Regions from separate parts of the Mitsuaria sp. CC2 genome, predicted to be linked through region 1. Evidence: predicted binding sites of a transcription regulator. Region 1 holds the regulator's gene; each other region holds the start of a gene.
What was found. Region 1 encodes LexA, which represses DNA repair genes until DNA is damaged. Its sites were predicted from a motif close to ACTGTATNNNNATACAGT; they were not measured.
Positions count from the first base shown of each region.

Region 1 (6,946 bases):
CCGGCTCACCGAGCCGCAGCGCCAGGCCGCCGGCATCACGCAGGGCCTGATCCGCGTCGCGGTCGGCCTGGAAGACATCGAAGACATCAAGGCCGATCTGGCCCGCGGTTTGAATTCCCTATGACGACTCCCTCCACGCCGGCCACGCCGGTCCGCACCCGCATTGCTCCGTCGCCGACGGGTTTCCTGCACCTCGGCACGGCGCGTACGGCCTTGTTCTCGTGGGCCTACGCGCGCCACCACGGCGGCGAATTCGTGCTGCGCATCGAGGACACCGACGTCGCGCGATCGACGCAGGATTCGGTCGAGCAGATCCTCGCGTCGATGAAGTGGCTGGGCCTCGACTACGACGAGGGCCCGATCTATCAGATGCAGCGCCTGGAGCGCTATCACGCGGTCATCGAGCAGATGATCGCGGCCGGCACCGCCTACCGCTGCTACTGCTCGCCCGAGGAACTCGCCGCGATGAAGGCGGGCCAGGAGGCGCGCGGCGAGAAGCGCCGCTACGACGGCACCTGGCGTCCGGAGCCGGGCAAGACGCTGCCGGCGATTCCTGCTGGCATCGAGCCGGTGGTGCGTTTCAAGAATCCCGTCGACGGCGATGTGACCTGGGACGACCTTGTCAAGGGGCCGATCACGATCAACAACCGCGAGATCGACGACCTCATCCTGCTGCGTCCGGACGGCGTGCCGACCTACAACTTCGCGGTGGTGATCGACGACTGGGACATGAAGATCACCCACGTCTTCCGCGGCGACGAGCACATCAACAACACACCCTGGCAGATCAATCTCTTCAACGCGCTGGGCGCGGCACTGCCCGCGTTCGGCCACATTCCCGTGATCCTGGGCGATGACGGCCAGAAGCTGTCCAAGCGTCGCGGCGCGGTCAGCGTCACCGCGTACGAGGAGGACGGCTACCTGCCCGAGGCGATGCTGAACTACCTGTCGCGCCTGGGCTGGAGCCACGGTGACGACGAGCTCTACAGCGTGACGCAAATGGTCTCGTGGTTCGACGGCAGCCACATCTCGAAGAGCCCCGCGCAATGGGATCCGGCCAAGCTGGAATGGGTCAATTCGCACTACATCAAGCAGGCGGACGACGCGCGGCTGGCGGCGTTGGTCGCGGCGCAACTGGCCAAGCGCAGCCTAGCCGCGCCGGAGCGTCTCGAAGCGATGTGCGGGTTGTTCAAGGACCGCTGCAGCACGACGGTCGCGCTGGCGGACTGGCTGGCGATGTACGTGTCGCCGGTGACGATCAGCGACGCCGACCGTGCTCAGCACCTGACTGATGCGGTGAAGCCGGCCGTGCTGGCGTTGGCGGACAAACTTGAGGCCCTTGCGGTCTGGGACAAGGCCTCGATCAGCGCCACGATCAAGGAAACGATCACGGCACACGGCCTGAAGATGCCGCAACTGGCGATTCCCGTTCGGGTGTTGAGCTGCGGCCGTTCACAGACCCCCTCGGTGGATGCGGTGCTGGAACTTTTCGACAAAGAAATTTTGTTGAACCGCTTGCGTTCCGTTTAAAACTCGATCTATACTCTCGTTCTCGCTTGAACAGCGCGTTGTTCGAAACGAACTTCGAAGCGGCAGACGATGAATTTAAACGGGGAGCGCGAGCTCCCCGATGAAATTCAGAAAGCCGAAAAGAAGCTGGATCGAATTCCCCGAAGGGGGTATAGCTCAGCTGGGAGAGCGCTTGCATGGCATGCAAGAGGTCAGCGGTTCGATCCCGCTTACCTCCACCAAACTTCAGTTTGCGTGGCGCGCGGTTCAAGGAAGAAGGTTTTGTCCCCTTCGTCTAGAGGCCTAGGACACCACCCTTTCACGGTGGCTACAGGGGTTCGAATCCCCTAGGGGACGCCAAGTTTCGAACTTGGTTGCTGACCAGAGATTGAATGAGAAAATCGAAAAATTCTTCGGAAATCGATTTGATCGTTGTCAAAATCAGGTACAGTAACGAAATCGACGCAGTGATGACATCAAGCAATTGATGAAATCAACGCGGGAAGAGTTTGATGCGATAGATCGAAAGGTCTTGAGTATCTGGAGTGGTAGTTCAGTTGGTTAGAATACCGGCCTGTCACGCCGGGGGTCGCGGGTTCGAGCCCCGTCCACTCCGCCAACACAGTTGAGACTCGGGCAGCGTACCGATTCGATGCGAAAGCATTCGGGGGTATAGCTCAGCTGGGAGAGCGCTTGCATGGCATGCAAGAGGTCAGCGGTTCGATCCCGCTTACCTCCACCAGAATACCTTCGGGTGTGATGGTTGCTCAGTACGCACGGTTCGAGTCAAGACAGCAAGTCCAGTCCCCTTCGTCTAGAGGCCTAGGACACCACCCTTTCACGGTGGCTACAGGGGTTCGAATCCCCTAGGGGACGCCAAGTACGACAAGGCTTGGCTGCAGCGAGGTTCCGAGAGGAATCGATGGTTTGCAGCGAAACTTGTTCGCAAATGATATAGATGCACTCAATAGCGTCTTATCTGGAGTGGTAGTTCAGTTGGTTAGAATACCGGCCTGTCACGCCGGGGGTCGCGGGTTCGAGCCCCGTCCACTCCGCCAACATTGAAACCCTGTCGATGCAAATCGTCAGGGTTTTTTCTTTGGCCGATTGTTTTGGCCAAGGATCAGAGGTCTGGATACTCGCGCTTTCGCTGCGCCGTATAACTCCACCAATCCCGGGGAGGGCCGCCGTTCATGAAATCGACAGCGGCCATATAGGTATCCAGCACGCAGGGATCATGACGCTGACCGGTCAGTTTGCAGATCCGCTGATATAGCGCAAAGGCGTCCGCGCCGACGAGATCCGCTGGTTGATGAATCCCCATCGCCTCGAAATCCCGCACCATCGCCGGCCCGATGTTGGGAATCTGCCGAAGTGATGCACAGTCGGCGGCCGAGGCTGCTTTGGTGTGCGTCTTTCGCGCGCTCATGGGCGGATCCCGGCGCTCAGTGGAAGCCGCCGGAGCGGATCAGGCCGACGGCCAAACCTTCGATCGCGAACTGCTCGTCGGGGGGCACCTCGATCGGCTGGAAATCGGGGTTTTCGGGCAGCAGGCGGATGCCGTCGGCGTGGCGCTGGAAGCGCTTCACCGTGACCTCGTCGCCGATGCGCGCGACGACCACCTGGCCGTTGCGAGCCTCGCTGATCTTCTGCACCGCGAGCAGGTCGCCGTCCATGATGCCGATGTCCTTCATGCTCATGCCTTTCACGCGCAGGAGGTAGTCCGGCGCCTTCGAGAACATCGAAGCGTCGACGCTATAGTGCTGCTCGACGTGTTCTTCGGCCAGGATGGGCGCACCGGCGGCGACACGGCCCACCAGCGGCAAGGTCAGCTGTGCGAGGCTCGCCAGCGGCAGTGCGAACTGGCTGTGCTCCCGGGCGCGGTTGACTTGCCGCAGCGCGGTCGACGGCAGCCGGATCCCGCGCGCCGTACCGCCGACCAGCTCGATGACGCCCTTGCGCGCCAAGGCCTGCAGGTGTTCCTCGGCCGCGTTCGCGGACTTGAAGCCCAGCTGCTGCGCGATCTCCGCGCGGGTGGGTGGGGATCCGGTGCTCTCGATGCTGTCGCGGACCAGATCGAAGATCTGCTGTTGCCGGGCAGTGAGTTTGGGCGGAGTGTCCACGAGTTGGCCTTTGTTCGATTGAGGGGCGGATGTCGAAGACGGCGCAGGCCTTGGAAGGTTCGAAAGCCGCCTGAGAATTCATCCAGCATCTGGATTTTTATACAGGAGACGAGAAATTGCAAAGTGCGGCCCAGACCCTTGTGATCATCGGCACCGGGGGGACCATCGCCGGGGCCTCCGGCAGTGCGACGGACAACGTCGGCTACAAGGCCGGCTCGCTGTCGGTGGCGTCGCTGGTGGGCGCGGTGCCGGCGCTGGCGGCCCGCGCGCTGGAGGCTGAGCAACTGGCGCAGCTCGACAGCAAGGACATGGATCACGCGACCTGGGCGCGGCTCGCGCGTCGCGTGCAGGAGCACCTGGATCGCCCCGAGGTGCGCGGCATCGTGATCACGCACGGCACCGATACGCTGGAGGAAACCGCCTACCTGCTGCAGCGCGTGCTCGCGCCCGGGAAGCCGGTGGTCCTGACGGCGGCGATGCGCCCGGCGACGGCTATCCAGGCGGATGGACCGCAGAACCTGCTGGACGCCGTGGCTGTGGCCGAGGCCGACGGCGTACGCGGTGTCGTCGCGGTGGTCGCAGGGAAGGTATGGTCGGGGGGGGAGCTGCGCAAGACGCACACCTACCGCCTCGATGCCTTCGAGGCCGGACCCGACGCCGGTCCGCTGGCGGTGGTGGAGGAGGGGATCGTGCGCCGCTTCCGCGATTGGCCGCAGGGTGATGCCCTGGGCACGAAGGTGTTGCCCGCAGACGCGTCGCAATGGCCGTGGGTCGCGGTGCTCGCCAGCCATGCGGGCGCCGAGGCGCGTTCGCTCGAAGCATGGCGTGCGGCCGGACTCCAAGGCCTGGTGCTGGCCTGCACGGGGAACGGCACGCTGAACCGCGCGCTGGAGGCGCCGGTGCAGGCGCTGAAGGACGCGGGCGTTCCCGTCTGGCGGACGACGCGCTGCGCGCAGGGGCGTATCGTCGGCGCGAGCGACGAGCCGACGGCGGCGCTGTCGCCCTGGGCGGCGCGCATCGAATTGATGCTCACGCTGCTGCAATCCCGCTGAGTACGTCGCGCGCCGCGCTTCTCATCAACGACAAAGCGCCGGCAATGCCGGCGCTTTTTTCATCGCGGATCCGGAACGAACCGGACCCGGAGGATCAGACGATCGTCAGCGTGACGTCGATGTTGCCGCGGGTGGCGTTCGAGTACGGGCAGACCTCGTGCGCCTCGGCGACCAGCTTCTCCAGTGCGGCGCGGTCCATGCCGGGCACCGAGATCTTCATCGCGACGGCGATGCCGAAAGCGCCGGGCTTGTTGGCGTGAGGGCCGATGCCGACTTCGCTGGTGATCGAGACTTCCGCGGGCAGGGCGACCTTGTTGCGGCCGGAAACGGCCTTCATCGCGCCGATGAAGCAGGCCGAGTAACCCGCGGCGAACAGCTGCTCGGGGTTGGTGCCGGCGCCGTCGTCGCCGCCCAGCGCCTTGGGCGTGGACAGCTGGACCTTCAGGCGGTCATCCGACGATTGCGCGGTGCCTTGACGGCCGCCGGTGGCGGTGGCGGTGGCGGTGTAGAGGGCTTTTTCGATGGCCATATGAGGCTCCTTGGTGGTGAGGGGTAAGTGAAGGGGCGGACAACTCGGGGTCAGGTCTCGCCATCCTCGTCCGCGGTGACGGGAGGGGCGGGACCGCGTGCCAGATGGGTCAGTACGTTGGCTCGCAGTTCATGCAGGCGTCTTGTCAGCGACTCCAGTTCGGCGGGGCCGCAGGCACTGGCGCAGGCCAGTTGTTCAGGGATGGCGATGGCCCGATCGCGCAGCACGCGGCCAGACGCCGTCAGGTGGATCTCGACGCGTCGCTCGTCGGAGAGGGCGCGGCGGCGTTGGATGAGGCCGCTCGCTTCCAGGCGCTTCAACAGCGGTGTGAGCGTGCCCGAGTCCAGGTTCAGACGTTGCCCCAGATCGGACACGCTCGGGCCGTCGGTCTCCCACAGCACCAGCATCACCAGGTACTGCGGATAGGTCAGGCCCAACGGAGTCAGTAGCGGCTTGTACAGCTTCGTCATCGCCAGTGAGGTCGAATAGAGCGCGAAGCACAGCTGCACGTCCAGCTTCAACCAGTCCGTGCCCGCAGGCATCGGCTGGTCGCGGACATCGGCCACGGCGGAGGCGGTGTCCTGCGGGTTGAAGGGTGTCACGTGCGGCATGGAAGCAACTATAGCGAGCAACTCAATTGCGCACAATTGAAATGGTCTTTGGGCGCGGTTGACGGGAACTATCGGCGGCCACCGTCGGAAGTTCCAGAAAGAAAAACGCCTCGGGGACCGTGGTCGCCGAGGCGTTCGTGGAGCGGGGTGTGAAGGCGGGCTCAGCCCGTCGCCTGGATGGCGTCGACCTGCTCGCTGAGTTCCAGCCAGCGCAGTTCCGCCGCTTCGACCTCGTCGCCGATGGCCTTCAGGCGCTTTCCGGCGTCCGCGATCTGCGCGGGCGTCTGCCCGGCCGCCGACAGTTGCGCTTCGAGCGCGGCGCGTTCTTCCGTCCATGCCTTCATGCGGGCGTCGATCTGCTCCATCTCCTTGCGCAGCGGGCGGGTCTGCTCGGACAGCTTCTGACGGGCCTGGCCGCTGAGCTTGCGGTCCTCGCGCTTGATGGCGGGAGCAGCCGGTGCCGCCACCGGAGCAGCGACCACGGGAGCCGCGGCCACCGGAGCCGGTGCGGGAGCGGATGTCGCGCTGCTGGCGCGAGCGCTGCGCAGCGCCTGCTTGGCTTCTTCCTTCGCGAGCTTGGCCGCTTCCTTGGAGCGATCCAGCAGCCAGCGCTGGTAATCGTCCAGGTCGCCGTCGAACGGCGCCAGCTTGCCGTCGGCCACCAGCCAGAACTCGTCGCAGACCTCGCGCAGCAGCGCGCGGTCATGGCTGACCAGCATGACGGTGCCTTCGAACTCGTTGAGCGCCATCGACAGCGCCTCGCGGGTCTGCAGGTCCAGGTGGTTGGTCGGCTCGTCCAGCAGCAGCAGGTTGGGGCGCTGCCAGACCAGCATCGCCAGCACCAGCCGCGCCTTCTCGCCGCCGGACAGGCTGCCCACTTCCTGGTTCACCATGTCGCCGACGAAGCGGAACTGGCCGAGGAAGTCGCGCAGCTCCTGCTCGCGGGCGTTCGGGCTGACTTCCTTGGCCAGCCGGATCATGTGCATCAGCGGGCCCTCGTCCGGCCGTAGCACGTCCATCTCCTGCTGCGCGAAGTAGCCGATCGACAGTCCCTTGCCCTCGGTGATCGTGCCGCCCATCGCGCGCTGCATGCGGGCCACCGTCTTCACGAAGGTCGACTTG
Region 1 covers NZ_JARVXN010000033.1:60,415-67,360, reverse strand. The annotation lists gene PV762_RS21755 (O-succinylhomoserine sulfhydrylase) at 1-124, shown strand, start outside; gene gltX (glutamate--tRNA ligase) at 121-1,530, shown strand; tRNA gene PV762_RS21745 (tRNA-Ala) at 1,676-1,751, shown strand; tRNA gene PV762_RS21740 (tRNA-Glu) at 1,794-1,869, shown strand; tRNA gene PV762_RS21735 (tRNA-Asp) at 2,052-2,128, shown strand; tRNA gene PV762_RS21730 (tRNA-Ala) at 2,176-2,251, shown strand; tRNA gene PV762_RS21725 (tRNA-Glu) at 2,313-2,388, shown strand; tRNA gene PV762_RS21720 (tRNA-Asp) at 2,491-2,567, shown strand; gene PV762_RS21715 (helix-hairpin-helix domain-containing protein) at 2,633-2,938, opposite strand; gene lexA (transcriptional repressor LexA) at 2,955-3,632, opposite strand; gene PV762_RS21705 (asparaginase) at 3,749-4,684, shown strand; gene PV762_RS21700 (organic hydroperoxide resistance protein) at 4,779-5,213, opposite strand; gene PV762_RS21695 (MarR family winged helix-turn-helix transcriptional regulator) at 5,264-5,755, opposite strand; gene PV762_RS21690 (ATP-binding cassette domain-containing protein) at 5,986-6,946, opposite strand, start outside.

Region 2 (6,946 bases), on a different contig from region 1:
GTAGCGCAGTTCCTCGATCAGTGCGAGCTCGCGCTCGATCTGCTCGCTGGCCGCGGCCGGCACGCCCGCCGGCCAGCGACGGCCCGCGCCCTCGTAGGTCAGGCGGCGCAGATGACCGGCAGGCGTCTGGCCGTCGGGCACGACCTCGGACGGGTAGTGGTAGCGCAGTTCGTCGAGGCTGAATCCGCAGCACTCGACGACGCGCAGCGTCTCGGCGAGCAGGTCCGCCGGGAAGCTGAGCGCGAGGCGGCCGCGGTGGCGCAGGTGGCGCTCGGCGTTGCGGTCCAGCGCCTGGCCGCACTCGGTCAGCGGCTTGCCCAGGCGTGTGGCCGTCAGCACGTCCTGCAGCGGCTTGCGGCTGCGCACATGCATGGTGACGTCGCCGACGGCCACCAGCGGGATCTCGGTCAGCGCGCCGGCCTCGCGCAGGCGCAGCAGGCGGATCTCGTCGTCGGCGTGCTGGGGCTGGTCGATGCCCAGCCAGCAACGCCCGGTGAAGCGCGTCAGCAGCCAGCGCGCCATCGACAGCAATTGCGCCGGCGTCGCATGCCGGTCCGGGCAGGCGATCACGACGCAGTCGTCCAGCGTCTGCGGGCCGATGTCGGCCCGCGTGCAGCGGTAGGTGCCCTTCTCGGACGAGCGCCGCAGCCGCGAGATGAACTGGCACAGGTTGCCGTAGCCGTTCAGGCTGCAGGCCAGCACCACCAGCGTGAACGGGTCTTCGTCCTCCGCATCCTGCTCGCCCAACGCGCCCAACGTGCCGACCGCGCCGACCGCGCCTGAGACGCGCCCTGAGGCGCCGCTGGGTTCAATGAGGAGCTGGCTGCCCACCAGCAGCGTCATGCCGTGCTGCTTCGCGGCCACGTGCGCGCGCACCATGCCGGCCATGCTGCACTCGTCGGTGATCGCGAGCGCGGCGTAGCCGAGCTCCTTGGCGCGCACGACCAGTTCCTCGGGCCAGCTCGCGCCTTTCAGGAAACTGAAGTTGCTGAGGCAGCGCAGCTCGGCGTAGTCGGGAAGGACCGAGGCGCCAGGGAGGGCGGACATGGTGAGCGGCCTGTAAGAACGGAGGGCGCCTGATCAGGCATACATCCCGTGCAGGAACCACGCCTGCACGGCGGACTTGTCGTCGTCGCCGCTGCCCGTCCCGCTCAGCCGTTCCTGATAGACGGCCAGCACGCCGGCGTTTTCGTTGACGGCGATCCAGTAGTCGCGGGTGACCTGGCGATGCGCCTTCGTGTCGGGGATGCGGTCCCACCAGCCGCCCTCGACGCGGTCCGGTCCCACGAGCAGCGTCAGCGGGCCCTGGTAGTGCGGCCGGTGCTCGCGCACCGCCAGCCGCAGCGGCGGGTCGAGCAGGAAGGCGGGCTCCGGCACGGCCGGCGCGCGCACCGCCGCCTGCCGACCCTTGCGGCGGGAGGTCGTCCGGCCGTCGCCGCAGGGTCGCCAGCGCGTCTGCCATTCGGGTCGATGATCGTCACCCAGGACCGGCTGCTGCACGCGCTCAGGACCGAGCCGCGCGGCGATGCGTTCCAGGGTCAGGTACAGCGTCTCGCCGGTGCGCACCACGTCGGGCAGCAGCGAGCCGCTGTCCTCCACCAGCGCCTGCACGCCGACCGCCTCCAGCCGCAGTTCACCGACCGGCGCCAGCAGCTGGGTCTTGGCCAGGCGCTCGGCCATCAGCCGGCAGAAGTGTTCGAGCTCGCGGATCGGCTCGGCGGTGCGGATCGTGAGGCAACCGCCTTCGCCGGCGTCCTTGGCGCGCATCGAGTCGTGCACCCAGTGCAGCGTGACGCCGGTGGCGCCCGCATGGCGCGCGGCCAGCCAGCCGCACAGCCGCATCAGCAGCGGCCGCGTGCCCAGCAGCAGCGCGGGCGCGTGGTCCTCGCGGCAGGGGAGCTCGACGCGGGCGTGGAAGTCCTCGGGCAGCGCGACCCAGGCGTGCGCCTCGGGCCGCAGGCCGTAGGCCTGGTCCAGCATCGTCAGCAGCGCCGCGCCGAAGCGTCGGCCGATGCCGCCGCGCGGCAGCGCCCGCAACTGGCCCAGCGTGTTGATGCCGGCGCGGCTCAACGGTTCCGCGTGTTCCGCGCCGGCGCTCAGCGCCTGCAGCGGCAACGGGTCCAGCACCGCCTGCAACAGCCGCCCGCCGAGGTCGAGCACGCCGCAACGCGCCAGCACCAGCGCGGCGGTGGCCGACGGCGCCCAGCCGATGCCCACGGCGCCCAGGTCGGGCGCTTCGTCGCTCAGGCGCGCCTTCAGCGCGGGCAGGCCGCGGAACAGCCGCAGGCTGGCCTCGACCTCCATCACGACGGCGTCCTCCATCAGCGCCACGCGCGGCGTGAACTGCAGGCACCACACCGCCAGGCCCGCCTGCCTCTCCGCGCAGATCCCCCAGGGATGCGGCGGGGGCGCGGTCGACGGGTCCTCAAACGGTGCCGGCGGACGAGGCGGCAGGATCAGTGCGACCCACAACATGGGAGAACTCCGGGAACAGGGTGAGCGCAACGGGCTCGTGGAGGGATTCGGACACCGTCTCGAGCAGGGGCCTGGCACTGACCTGGGCCTTGCCGGCCGACTCGTTGACGGTGTCGGCCACGTCGGCCACGTCGACGCCCGGCACCGTCATCGGCGCCACCGGGCGCATCGTGCTGGGCCGCATCACCCGCGGGGTCAGGACATGCTCGAGTCCGCCGGGGATCGAGGCCAGCCGCAGCGGGGTCTCGTGGGCGGGGCCCTTGCGCTTGAGGATCTGGACGTCCAGAGCCCAGTCGACATCGATCGTCGCCAGCACCCGCAGCGGCGCCGGCGACGGGTCATGGCGGGCTGTCAGCGGCCGGAACAGGAACACCGGTCCCTCGAATGACTGCGCCAGCACCTGCAGCCGCCGCAGCTGCTCGGGCGCGGCCTGCGGCAGCCAGGCCAGCACCGCGCCGGCGGCGTTGGACTTGATCAGCTGTTCGGTGCACCAGAGCCGCGCCGACGGCGCGCGCGCGTCGATCCAGACGAGGTGGCGCTCATCCAGCCCCAGGTGCATCAGGCCGGGCAGGTGGGGGCGCTTGGGCGGTCCGACCATCGCCACCGCGGCACCGTCGGCGACGACGCGTCGGAGCGCCGGTCCCGCCAGCCGCCATTCGGCCAGCGAGAACTGCGGCAGCAGCACTTCGGTCAACTGGCGCCCCGGCCAGCCACCGCCTGGCAGATCGGCATCGAGCGCGTCGAAGCCGCTCGGCCAGACGGTGTCGGTGCCGCGGCCAAGCGCATCGCCGCGCCAGATCGCCTCTGCCACGGCAGGCGGAAGTGGCATGGGCCCGATCCGCAGCGCATGGTGCGCTGCATCGAGGACGAGATTCTGGGTGGGAGAGATCAGTCCATCGTCACCGCCGGGAGGCGGGGACAGGCGACCCTCCCCGGCAGGTAGGGATGGCATGGGAGGCAGCGAATTTTCGACACTGTATTTGCATACAGTATAGATGGGCAGCTGACTCGTCCAGGACGTTTACAGATCGCGGGCGACAGGATCTCGCGGTGAACTTTTGATCCTGAGAGCCTTTTCAAAATGCGTCCCGTGTATGAGCAGCTCGTCGACGCGTACTTGCAAGACTGCAAGCGCAATGGAACAACGCCTGTGCTGCTCGATTGAACCGCTCACTTGCTGGTTGACCGACTCAGCTCGTGGTGCGGCGCTCGTTGCCGTCGGCATGACCGCTGCCGAACGCCAGCACGAATCGCGTCCCCCCACGGGCCGGCGCTTCCAGGCTGACGGTCCAGCCCAGGTGCTCGGCGACGCGCTTGACGATGGCCAGGCCCAGGCCCGCGCTGCCGGCGCCCGCCGGGTCGACCTGCATGAAGCGGTCGAAGATCCGGTCGCGCACCGCCGGCGGGATGCCGATGCCGGTGTCCTCGATGACCACGCGGCCGGCCTCGAGCCGGATGTCGACGCGGCCCTGGTCGGTGAACTGGCAGGCGTTGCGGATCAGGTTGCCCAGCGCGATGGCCGCAAGCTCGGGCCGCGCGGGCACTTCCAGGCCGGCATCGGCGGACGCGGCATGCAGCGTCATCTCGACCTCCTTGCCCTTGAGCAGCGGCCGGCAGCGTTCCATCTCCTGGCGCAGCAGCGGCAGCAGCGCGGTCGGCGGCGCGCCGATGCTGGCCGGGTCGCGCGACAGCAGCAGCATCGCGACGACGCGCTCGCTGGTGTCGGCCGCGGTGCGCCGGATGCGCTCGGCCAGTTCGACCATGTCGTCGCGATCGTGCAGCCGCGCCTTCAGGATCTCGGCCGCGCCCAGCATCACAGCCAGCGGCGTTCGCAACTCATGGCTGACATCGCCGGTGAACCAGCGCTCGCGGTCCAGATAGCGCTGCTGCGCCTCGGTCTTGGCCGCGAACGCGCGCGACAGCACACCCAGTTCGTCGGTCGAGTCCAGCAGCGGATATTCGCGCGGCGCGGTGTCGGTCTCGACGGCGCGGGCCAGCGCGGTGACCGGGGCGACGATGCGGCTCGCGGTCAGTTGCGCCAGGAACAGCGCCAGCCCCAGGCAGCAGACGAAGGCCAGGCCGAGCAGGCCGTAGACGCCGGCCTCGATCTTGGCGAAGTCCTCGTCGCGGTCGGTCAGCACGAAGACCGTCCCCAGGTCGTCGCGGACCAGGGCGGTGAAGGTGGCGTCCTCCTGCGGCAGCGTGTACTTGCCCGGCGGCTTGCCGCGCAGTGCCTGCGGGATGGCATCGCCCTTGTAGAGCGTGACGCTGGGCGGCAGGTCGGCTTCCAGGCCCTGCTTCTCGCGGGCGATCAGCTCGTCGGCGGTGCGGTCCAGGCGCTGGTCGACGAGGCGGTCCTCGATGCTCGAGGCGATGCGCACCGCGGCGACCGCGAAGGCGCCGCAGACCAGCAGCGTCAGCAGCAGGAAGGCGGCGGCCACGCGCGTGCGCAGCGTGGTCGGCGCGGCCGTCGAGCGGCCGGCGCGTGCATCGCCGCGAGGGTGGCCGCGTGGATCGCCGGGGTCTCGCCGCGGCTCATCCCGCATCGGGCGACACCAGCCGGTAGCCGATGCCCGGATGGGTCTTCAGCAGCGGGACGGGGAAGGGCTTGTCCAGCGCCGCGCGCAGCGCGTGGATGTGGGTGCGCAGCGCATCGCTGTCGGGGGGATCGTTGCCCCAGACCTCGCGTTCCAGGTCTTCGCGGCGGACCAGCTTGGGCGCCTCGCGCAGCAGCGCGGACAGCAGCTTGTAGCCGGTGGGGGTGAGCTGCAGCGGCTTGCCGGCGCGCGTGGCTTCCAGCGTGTCGGGATCGAAGCTGACGTCGGCATAGCTGACCGCCGAACTCAGGTTCAGGCCGTGGGAGCGTCGCATCAGCGCCTTGAGGCGGATCTCCAGCTCGACCAGCGAGAAGGGCTTGACGAGGTAGTCGTCGGCGCCGCTCTCGAAACCGGTGACCTTGTCGGCGATGGTGTCGCGGGCGGTCAGCATGAGGATGGGGGTGGGGCGGCGGAAGTCCTTGCGCAGGCGCCGGGCGACGTCCAGGCCGTCCAGGCCGGGGAGGGTCAGGTCCAGCACGATCGCGTCGTAGGAGCCCGCGGCGGCCTGCGCCAGGCCGCCCAGGCCGTTGCGGGCCACGTCCAGCGCGTAGCCCATCGGCTCCAGGTAGGCGAACAGGTTGGCGACGATGTCCGGGTTGTCTTCGATGACCAGCAGCTTCATGACGAGGCTCACGTTCCTGCGGCGCCGGGCGCCGCGTCGTCCTTGGGGGACGGGACCCTGCGGGGAAGCAGTTCCCCCACGAAGCCCCGCGGATGGCAGGAATGCTATGCGAGCGGGGTCCTCCCGACCTGTCCGGGGGCTGTCGGCACCGCCCAGGCGAGGGGCATGGACCGAGATCCGGGCGATTGGCGGGCGGCGAACGAATGGCGAACGAGTGGCGAACGAGTGGCGAACGGGCGTCGAGCCCATGCTTCTCGGGTTCCATCCGCTTCGTCACGTTTCGTGACGCAAGTCCGAGGCTGTCACCGACCGCCCGGTCGAAGCTGCACTTGAAATCCTGGTTGGGGGCATAATTTGCGGGTTAACCCTATGCTTGCACCCTTCATCTCCATCCCCGCCGTCCAGCGGCTCACCGCGACCCGTCGGCTGAGCCTGCGTCCGCCCGAGGCGGCGGATGCCCGGAGTTTCCGCGACCTGCTGACCGATCCCGCGAATCGTCGATTCGACGTGGGCGGTCCGGCCGCGTCGGAGCGGCTGGAGTTGTGGCGCGCGCTCTGGACCCGCGACGGTCTGGGTCCGTGGGCCGTGGCGCTGCGGGAGCAGCCCTCGCTGGGCGCGATCGGCTTCGGCGGCTTGAGCCGGGGCCGCATCTGCGGCGCGCCGGCGCTGTTGCTGGAGTTCCACTTCCTGTCCGATCACTGGGGCCGCGGTTATGCGGCGGAAATGGCGACGGCCGCGCTGGCGCTGGCCTTCGACAGCCTGCATGCGACGTCGGTGCACGCGCTGCTGGCGCCGGGCAACACGGCGGCGCGCAAGACGCTGGAGCGCGTCGGCCTGCGCCTGACCGGCTCGGTCGCCGACTGCCCCGGCGAGGCCGCCAGCCTGCTCTACGAGATCAACGCCGGACAGTACGCGGCCCTGCCTCAGCAACCGCCGGAAGCGACGCCGTTCGGCGCCTGAGCACCGCGTCGCGCTACTGCTGCGGATACACCCGCAAGCCCGTCAGATCGAGCACCCTGAGCCCGCCGTACTCGACGGCGATGAGGCGCTGTTCCTGCAGGTGGCGCAGCGCCTCGTTGACGCGCTGGCGTGAGAGCCCCACCAGGTGGCCCAGCTCCTGCTGCGTGATGCGCAGCAGCCCGTTCACGCCGGGATAGAGCTGCGGGTGGAACAGCGCCGCCAGGTTGCGCGCCACGCGCAGGTCGGGGTCGCTCTGGCGGTCGATCTCGCGCGCGGCGATGAACTGGCCCAG
Region 2 covers NZ_JARVXN010000013.1:190,497-197,442, reverse strand. The annotation lists gene PV762_RS08605 (error-prone DNA polymerase) at 1-1,047, opposite strand, end outside; gene PV762_RS08600 (Y-family DNA polymerase) at 1,081-2,475, opposite strand; gene imuA (translesion DNA synthesis-associated protein ImuA) at 2,426-3,304, opposite strand; gene PV762_RS08590 (sensor histidine kinase) at 3,666-5,021, opposite strand; gene PV762_RS08585 (response regulator transcription factor) at 5,011-5,694, opposite strand; gene PV762_RS08580 (GNAT family N-acetyltransferase) at 6,064-6,654, shown strand; gene PV762_RS08575 (Crp/Fnr family transcriptional regulator) at 6,668-6,946, opposite strand, start outside.
Region 2: a site for LexA is predicted at 3,449-3,466, ahead of imuA (translesion DNA synthesis-associated protein ImuA). Genes of this name have one in related genera too.

Region 3 (6,946 bases), on a different contig from region 1:
CGATGGCGTTCTCGCGCGGCCAGATCGGCCTGGGCGCGGCCAGCGCCACGGTGATGCTCGCCACGATCGCCGCCATCGTCGTCCCCTACCTCTATTCCGAGCTCCGCTCGAAGCAGTGACCGCGAGCGCCGCCCCATGAGTACCCTCACCTCCCCCTCCCGTCCCCCGTCCGGTCCTCCCTCCTCGGGGGGATCCCGCAGCCTGACCGCGCAGCGCGTGCTGCTGTGGGCCGTGCTGCTGGTGTTCGCCTTCTTCTTCCTGCTGCCGCTGTACGTGATGGTCAGCACCTCGCTCAAGAGCATGGACGAGGTCCGCAACGGCACGCTGCTGTCGGTGCCCATGGCGCCGTCGCTGGCGGCCTGGTCCAAGGCCTGGACCAGCGCCTGCACCGGCACCGACTGCGGCGGGCTGAAGCCCTTCTTCATGAACTCGGTGTTCATGGTCGTGCCGGCGGTGCTGATCTCCACGGCGCTGGGCGCCATCAACGGCTACGTGCTGACCAAGTGGCGCTTCCGCGGCAGCGAACTGCTGTTCGGACTGCTGCTGTTCGGCGTGTTCATGCCGATGCAGGTCGTGCTGCTGCCGATGAGCCAGGTGCTGGGCACGCTGGGCATCGCCAGTTCGGTCTGGGGCCTGATCCTGGTCCACATCCTGGCCGGCATGCCGTCCACGACGCTGTTCTTCCGCAACTACTACGCCGGCCTGCCGGACGAACTCATCAAGGCGGCGACGCTGGACGGGGCCTCGTTCTGGCAGATCTTCTGGCGCATCGTGGTGCCACTGTCCACGCCCATCCTGGTCGTGACGCTGATCTGGCAGTTCACCTCGATCTGGAACGACTTCCTGTACGGGGTGGTGTTCTCCGGCGCCGACAGCAAGCCGATCACGGTCGGGCTGAACAACCTGGCCAACACGTCCAGTTCAGTCAAGGAATACAACGTGGACATGGCCGCGGCGCTGATCGCCGCGCTGCCGACGCTCGTGGTCTACGTGGTCGCGGGCAAGTATTTCGTGCGCGGGCTGACCGCCGGCGCCGTCAAGGGTTAAGGAGTCAAGCATGGGCGCGCTCGCCATTTCTCAAGTCCGCAAGAGCTACGGATCGGCCGACATCCTCAAGGGCATCGACCTGTCGATCGAGGCCGGCGAATTCCTCATCCTGGTCGGCCCGTCGGGGTGCGGCAAGTCGACGCTGCTGGCGATGATCGCCGGCCTGGAGCACCCGACCTCCGGCGCGATCCACATCGGCGACCGGGACGTCACCTACCTGCCGAGCAAGGACCGCGACATCGCGATGGTGTTCCAGAGCTACGCGCTCTACCCGAACATGAACGTCGCGCAGAACATCGCCTTCGGGCTGGAGATGCGCAAGGTGCCGAAGGCGCAGCGGGACACGACGGTGCAGCGCGTCGCGAAGATGCTGCAGATCGACCACCTGCTGGACCGCAAGCCGGGCCAGCTGTCCGGCGGTCAGCGGCAGCGCGTGGCGATGGGGCGTGCGCTGGCGCGGGATCCGAAGCTGTTCCTGTTCGACGAGCCGCTGTCCAACCTGGACGCCAAGCTGCGCATCGAGATGCGCGCCGAGATCAAGCTGCTGCACCAGCGCACCAAGACCACCACGGTCTACGTCACCCACGACCAGGTCGAGGCGATGACGCTGGGCGACCGCATCGCGGTGATGCGCGACGGTCTGGTGCAGCAGTTCGGCACGCCGGAAGAGATCTACACGCGACCGGCCAACCGCTTCGTGGCCGAATTCATCGGCTCGCCGACGATGAACTTCGTCCAGGCCGAGCGCGACGGCGGCGGCGCGCTGGCGGCGCAGGGCGTGACCCTGCCGGTGGACGCGGCGCAGCAGGCGTCGATCGATGCCGCGGGCGGCGTGCTCTACGGCGTGCGTCCGGAACACATCCGGCTGGCCGACAACACGGACGTGCGCGCGGGCGGCATGCCCGGCGTGCTGAAGATGAGCGAGCCGACGGGTCCCGAGACCTATCTGCTCGTGGACACGCCGAGCGGCCCGATGACGGCGCGCGTCTCGGGCAACCCCCACCTCAATGTCGGTGACGCGGTCCGCCTGCAATGGGAGGCGGCATCGGCCCACCTGTTCGACGCGAAGGACGAGCGCCGCCTGGCGTGACGGCGTCGGGGGGACCGGCGGGTCTCACCCGCAGCCAGACCGTTTGCGCCGCGAGCACCGCGGCCAGCGCCAGCGCGATCCAGGCGGAACCGTCGGAGCCGGACATCGGCGACGCGGTCTGCTTCACGTAGACGCCGATCAGGCCCCACACCGCGGCGCCGGCATACCCGAGCGCCGCGAGGCCGGTGCCCGGCGCGTGCAGGCGCGCGTTCGCGACCAGCAGCAGCAAGGCGGCCAAGGCCCACAGCACCAGCGTCCAGGGCAACTGGTCCTGCGTCGGCAGCACCTGCGCCGCGACGACGGTCTGCGCGGTGTCCAGGAAGGCCGCCAGCGACAACCAGCCCGCGTGCAGCGCGAGCGGGAACACGGCCAGCCATGACTGCGCGCCGCGCGGCATCGCGCGCGCCACCAGCATCAAGGCCCACAGCAGGCTCGCCAACGCCGCCCAGATGACGGCGAGCGCCAGCCCGAACCACTGCTGCGAGAACACGATCATCCAGCTCGCGGTCAGCGCGAAGCCGATAACAACCAACCAGTGGCAGCGATGGGAATCGCGGTGCCCTTCCCTGTCCGGCACCGGCTGGCCGCGCAGCAGCCACACGGCGAAAACCAGGTCGAGCAGGAAGATCACCCCCCAGATCGAAAAGGCGTAGCCGTCAGCCACGAGCAGCGTCGGGAAACGGTCGGAGATGGCGCCGTTGTCCGGGCCGAAGACGCCGCGCTGGGACGCCCACGCCACCAGGGGCATGGCCAGCGCGCTGAGGATGACGAGGATCTGGAGCATGTCCGATCATGGGCAAGAGACATGCCTCAGGCAAGCCAAGCGCGGGCTCTCCACGACTCAGGGGGCGTCCCTCCGGGAACCCCCAGAGCCATTCCGGCCCCACCGGCATTCGCTGACCCCGCTCCTTCGATCGGCAGGGCATCCGACGATTCACTGTTGATCCATACAGCTATGATCGCGGCATGTCCGATGCCCTCGCCGACGCGCCGCATGACGTCTACGCCGACCTCAATCCCGAGCAACGCTCGGCGGTCGAGCACGGGCTCGACTCCTCCGGCCTCGAGTCGCACGGACCGCTGCTGGTGATCGCCGGCGCAGGCTCCGGCAAGACCAAGACGCTGACCTCGCGCGTGGCGCGCCTGATCCAGTCCGGCGCCGACCCGCAGCGACTGCTGCTGCTCACCTTCTCGCGCCGCGCCGCGGGCGAGATGGAACGCCGCGCGGGGCGTGTGCTGCACCGGGCGTTGGGCCTGGCCTCGACGCAGGCACCGCCGCGTTTCCCATGGGCAGGCACCTTCCACAGCGTCGGCGCGCGCCTGCTGCGCGAATACGCCCATCGCATCGGCCTGGCGCCCAACTTCACCATCCTCGACCGCCCCGACGCGGAGGACCTGATGGGCCTGCAGCGCCAGGCGCTCGGGCTGGCCGAGACGACCGAGCGCTTTCCGCTGAAAGGCACCTGCCTCAACATCTATTCCCGCGTGGTCAACAGCGAGGCGCGGCTGGACCAGGTGCTGCAGGAACACTTCCCCTGGTGCTTCGCGGTCCATGACGAACTCAAGCGGCTGTTCAAGGCCTACGTCGAGGAGAAGCAGCACCAGCAGCTGCTGGACTACGACGACCTGCTGCTCTACTGGTCGGAGCTGATGAGCGACGACGCCCTGGCCGCGGAGTTGGGCGAGCGTTTCCAGCACGTGCTGGTCGACGAGTACCAGGACACGAACCGGCTGCAGGCGACGATCCTGAAGCGGCTCAAGCCGCGCGGCGACCGGCTGACGGTGGTCGGAGACGACGCGCAGGCGATCTATTCGTTCCGCGCGGCGGAGGTGCGCAACATCCTGGAGTTCCCGGCGCAATTCGATCCTCCCGCGCGCGTGGTCGCGCTGGAGCGCAACTACCGCTCGACGCAGCCCATCCTGGAGGCCTCCAACGCCGTCATCGCGATGGCGCGCGAGCGCCACGAGAAACGCCTGTGGACCGACAAGGCGTCGAGCGAGCTGCCGCATCTGGTGACGGTGGACGACGAGGCGCGTCAGGCGCAATGGGTCGCCGACAAGGTGCTGGAGCGCCGCGAGCAGGGCCTGAAGCTGACGCGTCAGGCGGTGCTGTTCCGGACGTCGAGCCACGCGGCGCCGCTGGAGCTGGAGCTGACGCGGCGCAACATCCCGTTCGTCAAGTTCGGCGGCTTGAAATTTCTTGACAGCACGCATGTGAAGGACGTGCTGAGCGTGTTGCGCTGGGCGGAGAACCCGCGCGGTCGACTCGCCGGTTTCAGGGTCGCGCAGTTGCTGCCGGGCTTCGGACCGGCGAGCGCGAGACGCCTGCTCGATGCGATGTCGCCCGCGGCGGATCCCGCGCAGGCGCTGCGTGATTTCGAAGCGCCCCGCGCCGCCGCGGCTGCGTGGGCCGCGTTGCGCGATCTGATGCTGCCGCTGATCTCGGGCTCGAGCTGGCCGATGGATCTCGAGGAGGCGGTGCAGTGGTACGCGCCGCACCTGGAGCGGCTGTACGACGACGCGCCGGTGCGGCTGGCCGACCTGGAGCAGATCACGCGCATCGCGCAGGGCTACGGATCGCGGGAGCGTTTCCTGACCGAGCTGACCCTGGATCCGCCGGACGCGAGCAGCGACGAGTCGGGCGTGCCCTTGAAAGATGAGGATTACCTGATCCTGTCGACCATCCATTCGGCCAAGGGCCAGGAGTGGAACGCGGTATACCTGTTGAACTGCGTGGACGGCTGCATGCCCTCGGACCTGAGCACCGGCGCGCAGGCGCAGATCGAGGAGGAGCGCCGGCTGCTCTACGTGGCGATGACGCGGGCGAAGGACCACCTCGCGGTGATGGTGCCGCAGCGCTTCTACGTGACGCAGCAGACGCGGCACGGCGACCGGCATCTCTACGCGAGCGTGTCGCGTTTCCTGCCCGGCAAGGTGGTGCGCCACTTCGAGAAGCTGGGTCCCGCCAACCAGACGCAGGCGCCGCTGCCCGAGCTCGTGAGACCGGCGATGGATGTCGCCGCGAAGCTGCGCAAGGCCTGGGACTGAGCATCCCATCGGGGTGGACTGGATCCTCCGTCGCGATCGGGTCAGCGTCGGCTGCCGCGAGCGCGAGTGCGAGCGCGATTCTCTCGAACGGATCCGCCAACACCGCATCAGAGTGGCTGAAGAGAGGTCGCTGCATCGTGCGGCCGTCCGCGCGCGTAACGCACGTTACGGGAAGACGGGATGGCGGTCCGTCGCGAAGAACTTAAACTTCGCGACGGTCAACCCCTGACCCCCGCCTCCCCGGACCCAGCCGCCAGCCCAGCCCGACCGCCGTGACGATCCGCGACACCGTTCTCCGCACCCTTGCCCACACCAACTGGAAGCTCGCGCTGCCGGCGCTGATCCTCACCTGCGGCTGTCTGATCGTGCAAGCCGCCAGCGACGATCCCGAGGTCGTCGTTCCCACGGCCGCTCCGACCACGGCGGCCATCAGTCCCAACGGCGTCCTGACGCCCGCGCCGGCCGGTGCGTCCGCGCCGACGCCCACGGCATCCTCGCCCCTGATCGCCAGGTCGCCGGGCACCGTCGTCGCCCCCACGCCGTCCGACGAGCCGCTCATGAAGCTCCCGGTCAACGCCCGCCACATGCTGGTGGTCGACGACAGCGGGCGCGTGCTGATGTCCAAGGAGCCGGACACCGTCGTGCCCATCGCTTCGCTGACCAAGCTGATGACGGCGATGGTCGTGCTGGACGCGAAGCAGGACATGACCGAGGAAATCAAGATCGATGACGCCGACGTCGACCGCCTCAAGCACAGCAAGTCGCGCGTGCGCGTCGGCGCGACGATGAGCCGCGAAGCGGCGCTGGAGCTGGCGCTGATCTCGTCCGAGAACCGCGCCGCGTCGGCGCTGGCCCGCCACTTCCCTGGCGGCATGCCGGCCTACGAGGCCGCGGTCGTCGCCAAGATCCGCGCGCTGGGCCTGTCGCACACCGCGCTGGCCGACCCGACGGGCCTGTCGCCCAACAACACCTCGACGGCCGCCGAGGTCGCCCGCATCGCCGCCGCCGCGGCGAAGTACCCGGTGATCGCGCGCATCAGCAGCGACAAGTCCAGCGCGGTCGAGGTCAACGGCCGTCCGCGAGAGCTGCGCAACACCAACCACCTGGTCGGGGCCAAGGGCTGGGACATCCGCCTGTCCAAGACCGGCTACACCGAAGAAGCCGGGCGCTGCCTGGCGATGCGCATGAAGAGCGGCGGCCAGACCATCACGGTCATCCTGCTCGACGCCGACGGTTCCGCGCAGCGCCTGCGCGACGCGGCCGCGATCCGCAAGTCGCTGGCGAAGATCGCCGCGGCCTGAGCTGACTCCCCCTTGACGTCGGTGTTCCCCCACTGATGGGTGGACCAGCGGTTCTTTTGCCGCTGATCAAACATCCATCGGATTCGGCATTCGCGCCACGCCGTTCGGGCGTGATCACTTCTAGCATTTGCGGCTTCCCTCACCGCATGTCCAGGAGTAGCCGCATGCACCCTCATTCCCAGAACGCCACGAGCGCCAAGCCGGGTACGCACCCGCAACCCGACATCCACCACGTGATGTATCGACTCGACCAATTGGCCGGCGAGACCCACAAGCTCCGCGAGGAGATGCAGGCCGGCTTCGCTCAGGTCCACGGCGAATTCCTGGCCATCAGGAAGGATCACGAATCCTTCAAGAAGGAACTTGCGGAGCAGCGCCTCGAGTACACCAAGGAATTCAGCCAGTGCCGCGCCGAGTTCAAGGCCGATCTCAATGCAAGCCGCGCCGAGTTCAAGGACGG
Region 3 covers NZ_JARVXN010000027.1:131,376-138,321, forward strand. The annotation lists gene PV762_RS18335 (carbohydrate ABC transporter permease) at 1-119, shown strand, start outside; gene PV762_RS18340 (carbohydrate ABC transporter permease) at 136-1,047, shown strand; gene PV762_RS18345 (ABC transporter ATP-binding protein) at 1,058-2,137, shown strand; gene PV762_RS18350 (hypothetical protein) at 2,052-2,921, opposite strand; gene PV762_RS18355 (ATP-dependent helicase) at 3,104-5,185, shown strand; gene PV762_RS18360 (serine hydrolase) at 5,458-6,486, shown strand; gene PV762_RS18365 (hypothetical protein) at 6,651-6,946, shown strand, end outside.
Region 3: a site for LexA is predicted at 3,074-3,091, ahead of PV762_RS18355 (ATP-dependent helicase). Genes of this name have one in related genera too.